DNA from 3 places in the Porticoccus sp. Uisw_050_02 genome. Region 3 is predicted to be linked to each of the others. Evidence: predicted binding sites of a transcription regulator. Region 3 holds the regulator's gene; each other region holds the start of a gene.
What was found. The regulator LexA, encoded in region 3, represses DNA repair genes until DNA is damaged. The targets are predictions, from matches to a motif close to ACTGTNTNTANANACAGT.
Positions count from the first base shown of each region.

Region 1: ruvC (crossover junction endodeoxyribonuclease RuvC) is a predicted target of LexA. The motif match lies at 3,991-4,008, and genes of this name have one in related genera.
Region 2: recA (recombinase RecA) is a predicted target of LexA. The motif match lies at 3,270-3,287, and genes of this name have one in related genera.

Region 1 is NZ_CP159825.1:364,793-371,322, reverse strand. Features, by position in the region: gene tolR (protein TolR) at 112-540, opposite strand; gene tolQ (protein TolQ) at 543-1,217, opposite strand; gene ybgC (tol-pal system-associated acyl-CoA thioesterase) at 1,214-1,642, opposite strand; gene ruvB (Holliday junction branch migration DNA helicase RuvB) at 1,668-2,675, opposite strand; gene ruvA (Holliday junction branch migration protein RuvA) at 2,765-3,403, opposite strand; gene ruvC (crossover junction endodeoxyribonuclease RuvC) at 3,422-3,970, opposite strand; gene ABXT41_RS01740 (hypothetical protein) at 4,138-4,680, opposite strand; gene aspS (aspartate--tRNA ligase) at 4,797-6,530, opposite strand, start outside.
Region 2 is NZ_CP159825.1:402,022-408,551, reverse strand. Features, by position in the region: gene ABXT41_RS01960 (histidine triad nucleotide-binding protein) at 1-278, opposite strand, end outside; gene ABXT41_RS01955 (Trm112 family protein) at 324-509, opposite strand; gene ABXT41_RS01950 (M23 family metallopeptidase) at 668-1,531, opposite strand; gene ABXT41_RS01945 (regulatory protein RecX) at 1,547-2,005, opposite strand; gene recA (recombinase RecA) at 2,140-3,186, opposite strand; gene ABXT41_RS01935 (class I SAM-dependent RNA methyltransferase) at 3,404-4,561, opposite strand; gene fdxA (ferredoxin FdxA) at 4,801-5,124, shown strand; gene sppA (signal peptide peptidase SppA) at 5,207-6,530, opposite strand, start outside.
Region 3 is NZ_CP159825.1:622,132-628,661, reverse strand. Features, by position in the region: gene mfd (transcription-repair coupling factor) at 1-545, shown strand, start outside; gene ABXT41_RS03030 (CsiV family protein) at 542-1,282, shown strand; gene ABXT41_RS03025 (mechanosensitive ion channel family protein) at 1,371-2,468, opposite strand; gene nagZ (beta-N-acetylhexosaminidase) at 2,502-3,521, opposite strand; gene lexA (transcriptional repressor LexA) at 3,834-4,448, shown strand; gene ABXT41_RS03010 (hypothetical protein) at 4,465-4,716, opposite strand; gene ABXT41_RS03005 (DUF6586 family protein) at 4,809-5,327, opposite strand; gene topA (type I DNA topoisomerase) at 5,390-6,530, opposite strand, start outside.

The DNA of each region.
Region 1 (6,530 bases), 260 kb from region 3:
TAGTTGTCTCTCCCCATTTGCCAACCAAAAAATAGATTACCAAGCTATGCAGAATGAAGCTAAAGAGAACGGCTAAAAACAACGAAATAGGTCTTTCAGATAACATGGTAGTTAGTTTTTTCTAAGCGGTTCGGTTACAAGGCCGACAGACGGCGCTCCAGCATTCTGCAAATCACTCATCAGTCTCACGACAGAACCATAGCGAACACTGGCATCCCCCCAAACTAAAACAGATGTTTTGGGTTCTTGGCGCAATACTTTTTTCACCTTTTTTATAATCGATGTTAATGGTTCCTCCATATTTCTCCCATTACCCAAATCAAGATAAAAGGTACCGTCAGCCTTAATTGAAACAATTAAGGGGTCTCTATCATTTTTACCTAAAGGCGCAGATGGGGCATTCGGCAACTCAACTTTAACACCCTGCATGAGCAATGGGGCGGTCACCATAAAAACTATCAACAGCACTAGCATTACATCGATATAAGGAACAACATTGATTTCAGCAACCAATCGACGCTTATGCTTTGAAGCCTTTATAGTCACTTACTATAAATCCTGCGGTGTAAAATCGTGGACAATTCTTCTGCAAATGTCTCATAGCTATTAAAAGTAGTGTCGGCAGCTGAAGAGTATCTGTTATAAGCGAGTACTGCCGGAATTGCTGCAAAAAGACCCATAGCAGTTGCTATCAATGCTTCCGATATTCCAGGAGCAACTACTGCTAATGTGGCCTGATGCACATTAGCAAGCCCGCGGAATGAATTCATAATACCCCAAACAGTCCCAAATAAACCAATATACGGACTCACAGAGGCAACGCTGGCGAGGAATGGTAAATGCTGATTTAGCTTTTCCTCTTCACGCGATAAAGCTACCCGCATCGACCTTTCAGCTCCCTCCATAACCGCATCTGGCTCAACACCGGCTTGTTGCGATAGCTTACTAAATTCGCGAAATCCGGCTCGGAATATACTGGCGAGACCCTCTCCACCATCCCTGCCTCTAATATCATCGTATAGCTGATTAAGATCTATTCCTGACCAAAAATCATCTTCAAATTGACGCAAATTATGTGCCGCATTTCTTAAATACAATCCTCTCTGAATAATCACCACCCAAGATACAACTGATGCAAAAAAAAGTAACAGCATAACAAACTGTACTAACAAGGAAGCATTAACAATCAAGCTCCATAAAGATAACTGTTCAGTCATTCGCCGCGCTCTCCTTTCTCATTTTTTATTTCAGCTTTCAACTTTTTCAACATATCCTCCGGTATTACCTGAGGTTTCTTTTTCTCGCGATCGATGCACGCCACTTTGACCTCCGCCCTCACTAAGACATCATTTCCTCTGAGCACGCCCTGAGTGACAACAAACGAGGTTCGCGACACATCTTTTAGTTGTGCTGTTGCGGTAATTTGATCATCCAAAACTGCTGATTGAATATATTTAATATTTACAGAGTGAACAACAAACTGCAGGCTGCCAAACAATGCTGGCTTATCGAAACCTAAAGTGCGTATTAATTCTGTTCTAGCCCGTTCAATATACTTAAGATAGTTGGCGTAATATACTATGCCTCCGGCATCAGTATCTTCAACATACACGCGGATAGGTAAACAATATTTTTGCGTCATTTATCCATGAACTCCAAATTATTAGCTATTTTTTTGGCTCTTTTAAACCAAAATGCTCATAGGCTCGACGCGTTACTATTCGCCCTCTCTGTGTGCGCAGCAGATAACCCTGTTGTATTAAATAAGGCTCTATAACATCCTCTAAGGTATCTCTTTCTTCGCTAATCGCAGCTGCTATACTATCTATTCCCACAGGTCCGCCATCAAATTTTTCAATTATCGCAAGCATTACCCGACGATCCATATGGTCAAAACCAGCGGCATCTACATTCAACATATTTAACGCCATATCAGCTATATTTGATGTAACAACCCCGTCAGCCTTTACATCGGCATAATCTCTAACTCGACGCAAAAGACGATTTGCTATACGCGGCGTTCCCCTTGAGCGACAAGCAATCTCCTGAGTACCCCTATCATCTGTCGTCACACCAAGAATTTTAGCTGAGCGAGAGACTATTGAACTCAACTCCTCATCAGAGTAAAACTCCAGTCGTTGAACAATGCCAAAGCGATCTCTCAAAGGAGAAGTTAGCAGACCAGCCCTAGTGGTAGCGCCAACAAGCGTAAAGGGCGGTATATCAAGCTTAATTGATCGAGCTGCTGGTCCTTCGCCAATCATAATATCTAACTGATAATCTTCCATAGCAGGATAAATAACTTCTTCAACCACAGGACTCAGGCGATGAATCTCGTCGATAAAAAGCACATCTCCTGGCTCAAGATTTGTCATCAATGCGGCAAGATCTCCAGCTTTTTCAAGAACTGGACCGGAGGTGGTCTTTAATCCAACACCCATTTCATGGGCAATAATATGAGCTAAAGTTGTTTTTCCAAGGCCAGGGGGGCCAAAAATCAAAGTATGGTCTAAAGGCTCACTTCTTTTGCGTGCTGCACTAATAAAAATTTCCATCTGCTCTCGCACTACCCGTTGTCCCACATAATCATTAAGACTCAAGGGCCGAATGGCGCGATCAAAACGCTCTTCCCGAGCATCAGCTTCAGGAGATATTAGTCGGTCAGTTTCTATCATATTTTAATTATATCTTTATATAAGGAAGAGATCCTATGAGAACCGTTCAAAAAATTATCTTCTGTTAGCGCTTTCTCTATAAGACAAAGTCAGATTTTCACCATACTCTTGAGGGCCAATCGAATTAATTTTTCACTGACTTGCTCGCTATTGCTATCTTTTTCTTCATCAAAACTTCGTGCAGCAGCACCAATCATTCGAGATGCTTCTTGAGGCTTATATCCTAACGCAATTAACACGCTTTCAGCTTCCTCTTGGGCGTCCAACCTACCACGGAACGACACTCCACCAGAAACATTTTCCGAGGCAGCTGCATCCCCAAAAGAAGCAGGCAAGCGATCACGCACCTCAATTATTAAACGCTCTGCAGTCTTTTTTCCAACGCCCGGAAGCTTAACTAATCTTTCTGTATCATTCGCCTGCACTGATTCATAAAAATCTTTAGTTGTCATACCCGACAGTATAGTTAAAGCCATCTTTGGCCCAACACCATTAACTTTTATGAGCATACGAAATAACTCACGTTCACTAAATTCACTAAATCCATATAGCTGCTGGACATCTTCTCTAACAACCATATGAGCGTAAAGGGTAGTCTTTTCACCGCAATTTGGCAGCGCAAAAAAAGTAGTTAGAGAAACCAGCAACTCATAACCAACACCCTGTACATCAACCAGCAATTCTGGTGCTTTCTTCTCTAGCAAGATCCCTGAAATTCTACCAATCAAATAAATATCCTCATAAAATCAACCAAGTGGAGTGGCGACTCGTTTAAGTCTTCCCTTCGAATAACGATACGATCCACCTAAAGCCAATCCCATCGAATTAGTTTGAGCATGGCAAAGCGCCACTGCAAGAGCGTCGGCTGCATCCTCAGCAGGCGCAGACGGCAGTCCTAATATATGCTTAACCATATGCTGAACTTGCTCTTTGCTGGCTGCCCCGCTTCCAACAACTGACTTCTTTACTGTGCGAGCAGCATATTCCCCTATAGCCAGTCCTGCTGCAGCACCAGCCACGATAGCCGCCCCTCTAGCTTGACCTAGTTTTAGGGCAGCACTGGGGTCGCGAGCAAGAAAAACTTCCTCTATAGCCATTTCTTCTGGTTGGTACTGTTGAATTAACTGGGAGATACTATCAAAAATTATCTTTAAGCGGGCAGGCAATGCTCCGGATGGTAGGCGAACGATTCCGCTGGTAACGTATTCAATTTTAGAGCCAGCCTGAGCCCCTGTCTTGATAATACCAAAGCCAGTTTTACGAGAGCCAGGATCCACACCTAAAATCAAAGACATACAACCGCCATCATTCGAATACTGTATATTGTCACAGTATCTTAAAAAATAAAAAAAACAACCCTAATTTTTTCAAGACAGTTTTTATTTTTGTAAATTCATAGATTTTTTGGTAAAAAAAAGCGGCCTAAAAGCCGCTTAAGAAAAACTCTGTATGTCTAAATACATTACTCTTTTTTTGTAGCTGGTTTTTTTATAGCTGGTTTTTTTATAGCTGGTTTTTTTATAGCTGGTTTTTTTGCAACCACTTCTTCAGCAACCACTTCTTCAGCAACCACTTCTTCAGCAACCACTTCTTCAGCAACCACTTCTTCAGCAACCACTTCTTCAACAACCACTTCTTCAGCAACCACTTCTTCAGCAACCACTTCTTCAGCAACCACTTCTTCAGCAACCACTTCTTCAGCAACCACTTCTTCAGCAACCACTTCTTCAGCAACCACTTCTTCAGCAACCACTTCTTCAGCAACCACTTCTTCAGCAACCACTTCTTCAGCAACCACTTCTTCAGCAACCACTTCTTCAGCAACCACTTCTTCAGCAACCACTTCTTCAGCAACAACAACAGCCTGCTTAATTATTCCAGCTTCTACAAGAACATTTACTTTATCTATTCCATTTATAATCTTTTTAAAAGCATCTTCTACCGCGTAACGTCCAGAACGCTTTTGATAAATAGTGTACTCATCAGTCTTTTTTAATACTTTCATCTTTCTCTCCTTAGATTACTCGTTGGTTTTTAAGTGCATCTTTCTTTAATTTAATTTAGTCCTACCAATATAGATAAGCGAACCGGTCAACCTATTAAACTCAAGCTACTAGAGATTTAAACTACTTTTTTCTTTTCTTTGAGTTGTATATTCATCTCTCTTAGTTGCTTGACATCAGCATATCCTGGGGCATCAGTTAGGAGACAAGCGGCTGTTTGAGTCTTAGGAAAAGCAATAACATCACGAATAGAATCGCTGCCTGTCATAAGCATAACAAGTCGGTCTAAGCCAAAGGCCAAGCCACCATGAGGGGGGCACCCATAACTTAATGCCTCCAAGAGAAATCCAAATTTTTCTTGGGCATCCTTATCGTTAATCCCAAGAATATCAAATACTGACTTCTGCATCTCTAGGTTATGAATACGTATAGACCCACCACCAAGCTCAGTGCCATTTATTACCATATCATAAGCTGCTGATAGGGCTTCCCCCGGATTGCTTGCTAACTCCTGAGGAGTGCAAGATGGTCGAGTAAACGGATGATGTAATGATGTCCAGCCGCCCTCTTCAGTTTCTTCAAACATAGGGAAATCAACGACCCATAGAGGCGCCCATCCACAGGTATACAAATCTAAATCTTCACCCAGCTTGCACCGCAAAGCACCCAAAGCGTCAGAAACAATTTTCTCTTTATCTGCACCAAAGAAAATTAAATCACCATTTTCTGCTTCTGTGCGCTCAAGTATTGCTGCACGCACCTCGGAAGGAAGGAATTTAACAATTGGTGATTGTAGGCCTTCTTCTAGGTCATCCTTATTGTTCACCTTAATGTAGGCTAAACCTCTGGCACCATATATACCTACAAATGAGGTATAGTCATCGATTTGTTTTCGGCTAATAGTGCTTCCTCCGGGAACACGTAAAGCGGTAACGCGGCCTTTCGGATCTTTGGCTGGACCAGAAAAAACTTTAAACTCCACACCAATCATTAGATCTTTAATTTCTACTAGCTCAAGAGGTATTCTCAAATCTGGCTTATCGCTGCCATACCTAATCATTGCCTCGCTATATGGCATACGAGGGAAATCTCCTAGGTCGGCGCCCAGTAGCTCTTGAAAAACAGAGCGAATCATTCCCTCACTAACTTCCATAACCTCCTCTTCGCTAATAAAAGAGCCTTCAATATCTATCTGGGTAAACTCAGGCTGACGGTCAGCACGTAAATCTTCGTCACGAAAGCATTTTGCGATCTGATAGTACTTGTCTACGCCAGCAACCATAAGGAGCTGCTTAAACAATTGTGGGGATTGAGGTAAAGCAAAAAACTTTCCTACATGGGTGCGACTAGGAACAAGGTAATCTCTAGCTCCTTCAGGAGTAGCTCGAGTCAAAATAGGGGTCTCAATATCCAGAAAACCTTTTCCATCAAGATGATTTCGCATTGTAGCGGTCACCTTAGAACGAAAAAGCAGATTCTTTAACATTTCAGGACGACGCAAATCCATATAACGATACTTTAAACGAACATCTTCCCCTACTTTACTATGCTCATCTAGCGGGAAAGGTGGCGTCTCAGAAGCATTTAATATTTCTAACTCTAGCCCATATACCTCTATTTCGCCCGTTGGCATCTCAGAATTAACTGTCTCTGAGGAGCGGGCCCGGACTTTACCTTTTACCTTAAGCACATACTCACTACGCACCGTATCGGCAGAACTAAAATGCTCGCCTCCATCTGAATCAAAAACTACCTGAACGATCCCTTCACGATCACGAAGGTCAATAAAAATAACACCGCCATGGTCCCTTCGGCGATGCACCCAACCACAAATTGTGATTTCTTGATTAAT
Region 2 (6,530 bases), 220 kb from region 3:
CCGGCCCCTGCACCATTGTTTATTACTACGCGAAAGGCTTCATCAATACCAGTTTTCTTGGCCATATCATTAGCTACCGTCAGCAAGTGTCCCAGTAACTCTTTATCATCAAGATCGGCTTTTGCTAACATAGAAATAGGCTTTCTCGGAATGATTAGCAAATGCGTGGGCGCCTGAGGAACAGCGTCTTTTATAACAACACAATACTCATCCTCATACATGATATCAGCAGGAATATCGCCAACCATGATTTTCTCAAACAGTGTTTTATCTGCCATTTTTCACTACAACCTTACGCTTGGTTCTAATTTTTTAACTGCTGCTTATCCTAATTTCTCATCAGCGGTTAACTGACGTGCTTCTATTTCAAGCATAATCGGGATACCGTCTCGTACGGGATAAGCCAGTCCACTAAGGCGACAAATCAGCTCATTATGTTCTTTGTCATACTCTAATGGCCCTTTGCTCATGGGGCACACCAAAATATCTAGTAATTTCTTATCAATCATGGCGCTCTCCGAAATAAATTATTACTACCAGTAAGACAAGTTTAAGCCAAAGACAGCCCCAACACTATGCCTCTAGAGCAGACAAAAGATATGGGTCTAAAGAATTACTTTCTTAGCCTGATAGTTACGAAATTAAGTCCACGGTTAATTAAAAATAATTAATCATCCGCAGACGGTAAGCGCTTTAACACCAACTCTGGGTCTAACCTTACCTCGAACCAGTTAATGCGCCAATCTAAATGAGGCCCAGTTGCCCTTCCTGTAGCACCAACTTTAGCTATTAAATCACCTTTTTTGACTCTTTGGCCGACAGACAACAACACCTCGCTCAAATGGATAAACGTTGAGCTAACACCGTAGCCATGATTAATGATTAATGTTCCACCAGAATAGAACATATCATGATGAACCAACTCGACTATTCCCGGCGCCGGCGCATAAACGTTGGCACCCACTGGGGCTGCAATATCTAAGCCATAATGAGGATTACCCGAGGATCCGTTATAGACTCTACGACTACCATAAACCCCTGTAATTCTTCCCTCCAAAGGCATCCTAAACCCCGACAAAAAATCCAAAATTTTTGTGTCCTTGCTTCTAGCAAGTCTAACTTCAGCTGCCTCTTTACGAATTCTGTTAAGCGCTCCAATAGGCGGTGTAACTGTTTTTTGAGGAACACCAAATACCTGTTCTTCCTTATATTTTCGTTGCAATACTGGAAATATATAGTTTTTTTGCTTGTCACCGAGAGTACTGGAAGTAGTTAAAGTAATCTCTGGTGGCGCATTACGCCCGAGCCCAAAAACATACAGACCGTTATCGTCAACCCGTATCTTTCGACCCATAAATTCTAGCTTTAAGCCTGGAGCAATATGACCAACCACCAAAGATCCCTGAGTTAGAGTGTCTTGCAATTTAAACCCATAGGCGCTGGATACCAAACAAAAAACTGTCGCTATCAGCGTACATCGAAAGCAAGCCGCTCCCACATGAAAATAATTATATTTTAAGTATTCTTTCAATTGGCTTGCTCGTCATCATTTAAAACATGCGGATATATGATCTGACTTAAATCCGCGATATTGCAGAAAATTGCTACGTTTTACTTTATCGGAAAATTCATCGCAAGTATCAGATCCATATTTTTTACTCAATGCCTCTTTTGCTAGGCAGAGCCAATTCGCCCCGCTTTTAATCAAAGCTAACTCAATAATATTTTTGCTTACGCCGCGAGATTTTAGTTCGGCTTGGATGCGGATAGGGCCATATCCTCGCCTTATTCGGCTAGTCACAAGCATCTCAGCAAACCTCTGGTCGGATTGGAGATTTTGCTGTTTCAGTGTGACTACGATTCCCTCGACTAAATCAGGGTTATCTGGCAATTTGTCAGTTAACTTGCTTAATAATTCAACAAAAGAATACTCTCGACGAGCAAGCAAAGATAGCGCTCGATATCTAATAATGCTTAACGGGTTATCATTATTTAACTTTGTCATGGGTAATATGGTTGAACTTCCTGCCTCATATATTAATGATCATTTTTGATTTTATGGTAAGTCATAAAAAAACCGTATCTTGAGAATAAAGTACGGTTTATTTTATGTAAAAGAATACTTAGTAAAATATAATCTTAAGTTTCTATTTTACCTTTTGCACTGTCATCTTTTTCTACTTTACTTTTCTTCTCTACTATAGGCATTAACTGAGCTCGAATCTTTTGTTCTATCTCGCTTGCCACGTTAGGATTTTCACGTAAATACTCACACGCATTTGATTTACCTTGGCCGATCTTATCACCATTATAGGCATACCATGAGCCGGCTTTTTCAACCAAACCGCACTGGACCCCAAGATCTATAACTTCACCCAGTTGGTTGATTCCCTGGCCGTAAAGAATCTGAAATTCACACTGCTTAAATGGGGGGGCAATTTTGTTTTTAACAACTTTAACCCGCGTTTCATTTCCAATAATTTCGTCGCCTTCTTTTACCGCTCCTATTCGACGAATGTCCAAGCGTACAGATGAATAAAATTTTAATGCATTTCCACCTGTGGTGGTTTCTGGATTTCCAAACATTACGCCTATTTTCATGCGAATTTGATTAATGAAAATTACAAGGCAGTTTGCATTTTTTATATTCCCAGTTAACTTCCTCAATGCTTGCGACATTAATCTTGCCTGTAAGCCTACATGATGGTCCCCCATATCTCCTTCAATTTCAGCACGAGGAGTTAGTGCGGCCACCGAGTCTATTACTAGTACATCAACAGTTCCAGACCTAACCAGCATGTCAGTAACTTCTAATGCTTGTTCTCCTGTATCTGGCTGTGAGACAAAAAGATCGTCAACCTTAACACCTAATTTTTCTGCATAAATAGGGTCTAAAGCATGCTCTGCATCAATAAAAGCACAGGTTCCTCCAACCTTTTGCGCCTCAGCAATAACCTGCAAGGTTAATGTAGTTTTTCCCGAGGATTCAGGTCCGTATATTTCCACTATTCGGCCTTTGGGTAATCCTCCTATTCCTAGACATACGTCCAAGCCCAGAGATCCTGTGGAAATCGCTGGCACAGCTTGATGCTCTTTGTCACCCATCCGCATCACTGTTCCTTTACCGAACTGTCGTTCGATTTGCGCCAGTGCAGCCTGTAGAGCTTTTTCTTTGTTAGGGTCCATGATTACTTCCTTTAGCCTTTTGAAGATTGAATAATTGCTACTTGATTTATAAACTTTTAAGTAGCTTAACTTAAATTTTTTATACTGTATAGTCATACAGTAGTCTATTTTGGACCCTCAATCTAGGATCAATGGCACCTATAATATTTCAATCAAAATTATTACTGATTTGCAGTCTTTTTCTAATCATTTTTTAAGTCACGCATGAGCTGTTCGACTAAGTTAAAGAAAGCGTTATAACTGTTTCGTAATGATAGGTTCCTGGAAATAAATCAATTAAATGGATTTTCTTAATTGTGTATTTATGCACCAATTTCTGCAAATCTCTAACCATGGTTGCCGCATTACAACTCACGTAAATTATCTGCTTAGGATTAAAAGTGTTCGCCCATTGCTGTAAACCAGTGAATCCTTTTCTTGGCGGATCGACGATAAACATATCATATTTTGAATATTCCGAGCGAGCCCTGAATGTCCTCAATGCGGTCTCAGAGAATAAATCTAAATGCACAAAATTCAATTTCTCTAAGTTAACTCGGTCTGGGGCGAAATCAACCATCACTCTTTCAACTAACGGATTGTCCGTAACAATCATATTTGAAAGATTTCCATTTCCGGAAAATAAATCTAATAATGTATTTTTTGCACCTTCTCGTGCCTTGTTGTCTCCTATCTCATTGAAAACAGCAGTTTTTAGCACTTCATTCATAGCGTTATTAACTTGACTAAACCCCCCATGAGCATATGGTTTGTTCCACTCAATTCTAGCGCCGCTCTCAGTTAAAAATAATTCACAATGACCTTCAGCTGCATGATTCTCAGTCCAGCTCTTATCATTATAAAGTTTATCAAGCTCAGTCTTTAACTCTTTACTTAATAATAAACATTTTGGTACTTCAATCACATTGTTTGTTGTGCCGTCTATCATGCCTATATATTTATGCCGGTAATGTAGCTGTACACGATTACGATACCCTAAGCGCTTTTGGGCTGGGCTGACCATTATCTCAGGAATGTCGACATCAAAACGCTGCAAGTGATGCTTTAAGGCTTGTGTTTTATAGCCTAACTCACTCTCGTAATCTGTGTGCAGATAATGGCATCCAGGACAGCTATCGAAGTGTTCACATTCTGAGCTCTTTCGGTTATCGGCTGTCACGTCCAGCGTCTCTAGCCTCGCAAATTTTACCCCCTTGCTCGCCTTGGTCAAAGTTGCAGTTCCTGTCTCCCCAGGCAAAGTCTTTGAAATAAAACATGGTTTTTTATCAACGATTGCAACACCCTGGCCAAGCGGATCCATGCTATTAATCTCAAACTTAATAGCAGACTGAGTTATTTTACGTTTAAGCTTTATGTTATTTTTTTTGTATTTCAAAGGAACGCCTAATGTTAGGAGAGTTGTAGGACAAATAATCTGTTAGATATCTTATCATTCTTTCAATTATCCTTCCCGTATATGCTGCTATTTTGGCTATTATGGCTAGCTAAACTTGCAAGGATCTACTTAATATTTATTAAATTAAATAATATTGAGTAGATATTGTTTAAACACAGGATTTGATTTCTGTATAATGCGGCGCTGATCAACGTCCAAGTCTTAGGGAGAATTACACAATGACATTTATCGTCGGCGAAAATTGTATTAAGTGCAAATACACAGATTGTGTGGAAGTATGCCCTGTAGACTGCTTTTATGAAGGCCCTAATTTTTTAGTCATTCACCCCGATGAGTGCATCGATTGCGCGCTCTGCGAACCAGAATGTCCTGCAGGGGCTATATTTTCTGAAGATGAATTACCTGATGACCAACAAGTATACCTAGAGCTAAACACTGAACTAGCTCAAGTTTGGCCAAATATAACCGAGAGAAAAGAACCCTCGGTGGATGCTGAAGAATGGGATGGGGTTACAGGGAAGCTTCAATATCTAGAACGCTAAAATCCAACACATAAAGCTACATACTTTTAAAAATCGGCTTCATTTTAATAATTTAGCTGGTTTTTTTACCTCTAAAAAATAACTATTCAGCGCACTCAAAGCAACTTAAATATATTCCTCTCGGGTCATTTAATTCTGTCATCAGAATAAGTTTTTTAGCGAATCCTTTAAGTTTGGCTGTCAAGCTTAAAGGATTCCATTTTTCAGGAAATGCGCCGACTAAAAATCCAAAATTAACCCCATCAATCTCTTGTAAAATTTTCTCACGAAAGTCTAAAGGACGAGTCAACTTTAATATTTCATAACCATCAAGATTTGCAGATTTTGCTGCAGAATCCAAAGATTGCGCTAAGCTGCCTAATTGATCGACTAATCCTAAGTCTAGAGCTTTTTTTCCTGTCCAAACACGACCCTGTGCGATCAAATCTACTCCTTCAATACTACTGTTCCTTGCTTCAGCAACAATGGCTAAAAATTGACTGTAAGTGTGATCCACCCCTGCCTGAATAATTTTTTTTGCATGATTAGACATAGGTCTAGATAACTGAAAAATATCAGACAAGGCTGTGGTTCCTAAGCCATCACTTTGAACTCCCAGATCTTGCAAGGTATCTTCAAATGTAGGAATAATGCCAAAAACACCAATAGAGCCAGTAATCGTAGTTGGGCTAGCCCAGACCTCACTGGCGCCCATGGCTATCCAGTATCCTCCAGAGGCTGCAACTGAACCCATAGAAACTACTACAGGTTTTCCGGAATTCTTTAAAGATACCATCTCTTGGCGAATCACTTCTGAAGCGAAAGCACTACCACCAGGACTATCTATGCGTATCACTGCAGCTTTTATCTTGTCGTCTTCACGAGCCTGCCTTAACAATTTAGACAAACTCTCGCTGCCTATTAGGCCATCAGGTTGGTCGCCCTCACTAATAACGCCTTTGGCTACAATTAGGGCGACCTGATTCATGCTAATTTTACTGCCCGAGGGTTTTGATTGCTGCTCTATATACTTTAGATAATCCGAAGAGTCTATATGTTGATAGCCGCCGTTATCTGCTAAACCTGAAAGTAATATCAGCCGAGCCATAACCTCCTGTCTACTCGATAACTTATCTATTAAACCAGTATCCAACGCTAGTTTCGCAGCATTACCTTGATGCTTTAATAATTTTTTTCCTAAATTATTAGCATAGTCATTAATAGACCCTTTGCTCAACCCTCTTAAGCCCTCTACTCTAGTCGTATAGGTATTCCAGATTTCATGGATCCATTGAGAGGTATGCTTTCGTGAAGCCTCAGACATGCTTGAGCGAGTAAATGGCTCTATCGCGTCCTTATATGTTCCTACGCGGAAAACATTAACCTTAATACGTAATTTATCTAGAGCTTCTTTTAGATAAATAGTA
Region 3 (6,530 bases):
TTGGCTTTACCTTATATGCAGAGCTGCTAGAGAGAGCTATAGAGGCCATACGCAAAGGAAAGCTACCTGACTCAATCATGGTGCTTGACGAGGATGTCGAAATTAAGCTCAATATCCCCGCACTGATACCTGAAGAATACCTGCCTGATGTACACACTCGATTAATCATGTATAAGCGGGTAGCAAACGCTGTATCTGACGCTGAACTACATGAGCTTCAAGTTGAAATGATAGATCGGTTTGGATTGCTCAGCGACCACTTAAAAAATTTATTCCAGGTAACTTCTCTGAAACTTTATGCTCGATCAATAGGGATCAGCAGACTGGAGACTGGGCCTGAAGGTGGACGAATCGAATTTAGCCCTAATACCTCAGTGGAACCACTTGTTATAGTGGAGCTAGTTCAAGACCAACCAAATATTTATCGTCTTCAGGGTTCCAGCACTCTCAAATTTAAATATAAAATGGAAACAGCAGCACAGCGCATACAGCAAGCAACTGATCTGCTGTATCTGCTAGCCCCTGCTGTGAGCAGCCGCCAATGAAAATACTATCAAAATATACGATATTCTTGACTTTTTCTATGCTACCTTTCGCCGTTCTGGCAACACAACAAAGCTGGGCAGACTGGTACCAAGTTGAAGTTATTATCTTTAGTCAAACAGGTCCTGCAGATAAAGAACGGCATCCAAGCAAAATGAGTATCAATTATCCTAAAAATATTCGCGACCTAAAGGGCTTAACTGCTGCAAGCCGAGGTTTTGTTAATCTTGAAGTCCTTCAAGGCAATATCCCTTCTAAAGAAGAATCTTTTGTTGCTCTTGAAGAAAAAGACCTAATAATGAACCGCGAACACACAAAAATCATATCTTCTCAAAACTATAATATTCTTTACCATGAATCATGGCGCCAACCGAGCTTAAAGGAACAAGAAAGCCCATGGGTATCAATTAAAGGTGGGGAAAATTATGGTCAAAATCACGAATTAGAAGGCAATATTCGATTGATAAAAAACAATTATCTTCGTTTTGAGGCAGACATATGGGGGAAAATTTTTGAAAAATCAAAAGAAACCAAAAAAAGGTTTTCTTTTTTTAAAGAAAAGGCAGGCACGGCTGCAAATACATCCATTATAGAAATTTTTAGGCTTAATCAATCCACCAGAGTTTTTGCGAACAAAGCAACATACCTAGATCACCCAAAATTGGGAGTAATTGTCCTGGTAACTGAATATAAAAAATCAGAAGAAGCCGTCCAGATTCAAAATATCGAACATCCGTAAAGATTCAAATCAATAAAATCTGCAATCCTCAAGCGTCCATATTGCAAAAAATTATTTTCTTTGGTGTCGCTATAAACTAATAACAAAGCTAATTTGACTCATCATGAACAGCCGGATCAGACCTCATATGCAATGTTGAAGTTGGAAATGCTATTTCTGCATTATGCTTTACGATAATGCTAGCCACTTTTAGTAACACATCTTGTTTGATTTTATGATAAAGCACCCATTTGGTCGTTTTGGTAAAAGTGTAAATAAAGAAATCGGCCGAAGAAGCGGCGAAGGCATCAAAATTCACGATTAATATTTGGTTGCTATCAATATCTTTATGTTCAGACAGCATCTTATGAACGTCTGAGACAATTTCTTCCATTTTATCTAGATCATCATAACGAATGCCTACCGTTTCATATATACGGCGATTCAACATTCTCGATGGGTTTTCTAAAGATATGCTATTAAAAATAGAATTTGGTATGTATAGCGGCCTCTGGTCAAATGTTCTGATCCTAGTCAAACGCCACCCAATATCTTCCACAGTACCTTCGATTTCTTGATCTGGAGATCTAACCCAGTCTCCAACTTTAAATGGCTGATCAAAATAAAGCATCAGGCCACCAAAAAAATTAGCCAAGAGATCCTTGGCAGCAAAACCAATAGCCAGCCCCCCCACCCCACCGAATGCAAGCAATCCAGAAATACTGTACCCAAATAACTGCATCGCAATCAAAATTGCTGTGATAATGACTGAGGCGCGCAATAATTTGCTCACTATTTTAGCTGTGGCCGCGTCGAATGGCTCTATCGTATATTCAGGGTGAGACAAATTACGCTCCGCCCGTTTAATCAGGTTAACCAAAAATAAGGCGCAAAGAAAAATTATAGCGGCTCGATTAATCGAGCCAATAAACTCATGAATTTCTGAACCTGCAGCTTTTGAAGCTACAGACGCCGCTAAATTAAAACTGATAATCCATATAGCCCAAACAGCGGGGCGCCTAGAGGCCTCAATAATCGCATCGTCCCAAACTGTTTTAGACTTAGCGGCTTGACTCTCAAGAAAATTTATCAGCTTGTTAGCCATTTGCGCCATAACAAATGCAAGGATAACAAGCAAAAAAATCTCCAACACCCACAGATAATAGCCGCCTGTCAAATCAACTAGCCAATTTTCTAAAACTGCCATAACAACTATTCCTTATTAATTCTACGTTAAGCTTTACTTGCCTTTAGGTAAAGCTAAGAGCTTTGCATTCACTGATTTCCACCGATCATCTTCAATCAAGCTATCCCATGATAATGTTACCTGGCGACTCATTCTGGATAATCTTGCTGATGGCACCCAGTTGTAGGATTCTAAAAAATCTAGCACCTCAATAACACCCTTCCGATTATTGCAAACTAAAACCATATCACAGCCAGCCTGAAGTGCAGCTTTAGCTTTGTTTGTGTAACCACCAACAATATCTGCACCCTTCATAGATAAATCATCGCTAAAAATAATTCCATCAAATTTCAACTCTTGTCTTAAGATTTTCTTTAACCATAACTCTGAAAATCCTACAGCATTTAAATCAATCTTAGGATAAATAATATGCGCTGGCATTATTGCATCTAAGCTATCAGCTAGACTCGTAAAAGGGATAAGATCGTGACCACGTAGCTCCTCTAAAGACCTTTGATCCAAGGGAGTTTCATGGTGGCTATCAGCACTTACACCTCCGTGGCCTGGAAAATGTTTTCCAGTAGCAGCCATTCCAGCTTCATGCATGCCTTCAATAAACAATTTGGCCGCCTTCGTTGCCAGAACTGGGTTATCAGAAAAAGATCGGTCTGCAATTACCTGACATTTATCTTTATCTAAATCAAGGACGGGAGCAAAACTAAAGTCTATGCCGCATGCCACTATTTCGGAGGCCATCAACCATCCGCAATCCTTGATAAATTTCTCTGCATATTCTGACCTAGAACCTAGAATCTCCCCTAGAGTCTTCATCGGCGGAATTTTAGTGAACCCATCACGAAAACGCTGCACCCTCCCGCCCTCTTGATCGACACAAATCAAAAGATCTGGTCTTATCATTCTAATGTCAGAGGTCAGAGATGTTATCTGCTCTCTACTTTGAAAATTTCTTGAAAAAAAGATAACCCCACCAATATGTGGGTTTGTTAATAAATGCTGTTCGGGGGCACTTAGCGAAAGGCCGCTCAAGTCAATTATTAAAGACCCTAATAACATAACACCTTCCTTTGAAATCTAGCTCACTAGTATAAGCTCAATTATATGCTGTCAATAGTAAACCAGATATGGGTACATTTTTACTTAATAATAGATTAATTATTTTTTGAGTAAGCACTATAATTTAATATCCGGACCCTGTAGTAAAGAATAAAGAAGCTAGTCAGAAAACCAAGTCATCTAATTGTCCGAAAAAATCCTTTGATATTAATGTAGCTTTAAACATATACTGTTAATAATTACAGTCTATATTTATTAACAGCTATAAATTTAACATAAATAGTAAATTTCAGCGTAAAAAAGGAAACAATGATGCGTAATTCCTCTCTAACGGCAAGGCAAGAGCAAGTTCTCAACCTGGTCAAGACGCATATTCAGGCGACTGGTTATCCGCCTACTAGGGCTGAAATAGCTACTGAATTTGGTTTTAAATCGCCCAATGCAGCAGAAGAGCACTTAAGAGCGCTAGCCAAAAAGGGTGCAATTGAAATGATCTCTGGAACCTCTCGAGGAATTCGCCTGCTAGAGGAAGAGCATAGCGGATTGCCTTTGGTTGGACGCGTAGCAGCCGGGGAAGCTATTTTGGCAATTGAAAATATTGAAGACTATCTAAAGGTGGCTCCAGACATGTTCCACCCTAGAGCAGATTTTTTATTAAGAGTTCAGGGCCGAAGTATGAAAAATATCGGAATAATGGACGGCGATCTCCTTGCTGTCCATAAAACAAATACTGCAGAAAACGGAGCAATCGTAGTTGCAAGAATTGAGGACGAAGTGACTGTGAAGCGCCTAAAAGTAAGCCCTAACGCCTATGAGGTAATTTTAGTACCAGAAAACGAGGAATTGGATCCAATCCTCGTTGACTTGAGAGCACAAAATTTTACAATTGAGGGTGTTAGTGTAGGGGTGCTTAGGACAAAATTTTAGTTAAGCTAACTTAAATCTAATGGATCAGGCGAGATGTACCGGAAAAATTATTTTCCTCTTCTGCTGACTGCAGAATATCCAGATCCATCTTATCAAACAAATCAATTCCTGCTTCAATCATAACTTTAGCAAGATCAATTTTTGATTCATCCGAAAACCCTTCAACTTCCCTTGAAAAGGAAATACGAATTAACGGTTCATCAGTATCATTGCCTCTTTTGAGGGCAATATCGCCATTAGGTAGCACAACTATTTCAAAAAAAGACATTCAATCATTCCATCTATTAAATAATACAGAAAATTATAACAGAGGTGCTTGCGAATACTAAGCAGGCATTTACAAAAATACGCTAACAAACATCAACATTCATACATAAGCTCTCGATGCCTCTTAATCATTTCAACAAAATCTTGCCTCCAGGCTGCTAGCAACTGGTAACTTAAGTGTATGTCATCATCCAGCTGCTTAACTTCAAGCAAAGAAGAAGACTGGGTATGGCTTTTACCAACCTCTAAAGAAGGGGGCAACGACAACTGTTTAAAAGCAGCGAGAAGCTGAAAAAGCCAACTAGAGCTACTCTCTGTCAAGCTTTTAATTTCTTGGATTTCGCTCGGCTCTTTGTTGATGCCACGAAGCCCCGCATCCAAGCCCTGTACAGAAAAGATTGATTCAGCTAATTTATATTGATATGTAGCAGCAATCTCTCTCAAGTAATTGAGATAAGCGCATTCAATCTGATAAAGTGCTGACTGACATAAAACGATTTCGAATTGATGCGAGTTATTTTCCTCTAAATAATCTTTTTTTGAAGCACCTTGATTTAGTAAAATATCACAAAAAAGTATCTTTTGGTTCACCACAGAAAGATAAGGGTTCATGATGGTTTTTACTCCTTTCGGTTATCTCCGATAATTTTAGATTTAGTTTTTATGGCTATAAATTATTTTTTAGTCACTTTGCGACCATCCTCTATCTTCCAGCAGCCATCAGTATAACGCCCTTTCCACCCCGTAGGTTTTCCGCCTAATTCAGTCTGAACATAATGCACTTTGTTCTTTCTATCAAACCGCACAAGTGCTTGCAGGCCCTCTGGATCCTGCTGAGGAGCACTAAAAAGATACTTATACTTGGAGTCAATTGCATCTTTATATGGAATCAATTCAACTACAAGCGGCGCTCTTGTCTCTCGATGTTTAGGATATTGGCTTGCAGCAAGAAAAATACCTACAGCGCCATCTCGCAATATATAATGATCTTCTACTTTAACACACAGCAAATCTGGCATTGGTACTGGGTCCATCTTTGGTGGAGCAGCCTCTCCGCTTCTAAGAAGCTTGCGGGTGTTCTTGCAATCTTCCGAAGTGCAACCGAAATATTTTCCGAATCGACCATCTTTTAAGTGCATATCCATTCCACACTTATCACACGATAGAGATGGGCCCTCATAGCCTTTGAGCACAAAAACTCCTTTCTCAACCTCAAAGCCTGAACAACTAGGATTTTTTCCACAAATATGAAGCTTTCTGGTTGTATCAACAAGATAACTATCCATAGTTGTGTCGCAAATCCCACAACGATGCTTATGGATTAACTGTCGCGACTCTGCTTCATCATCATCAACATTGATGGCCTCATCGCCAGAAGTGAGATTAAGGGTACTTTTGCATCGCTCCTTAGGAGGTAAACTATAACCAGAGCAGCCCAAAAAGACTCCCGTGGCACCAGTTCTAATAGTCATTGGCCTCCGACAATCTTGTCGCGGGCAATCTAAATCAACTAATGTCGGCTCATTAAGCCGCATACCGCCCTCTTCGGACTCAGCTCTGGATAGGCTTGCAGAAAAATCAACATAAAAATGATTCAAAACATCTTTCCAATTGCGATCTCCGCTTGCTACATCATCAAGATGGGTTTCCATTGCAGCAGTAAAGCCATAATCCATAAGATCAGAAAAGCTTTCATTTAAACGAACTGTAACAATATCGCCTATTTTTTCTGCGTAGAAGCGCCGATTATCCACTCTTACGTAACCAGCCTCCTGAATTCTTGAAATAATTGCTGCATAGGTGGAAGGTCTACCA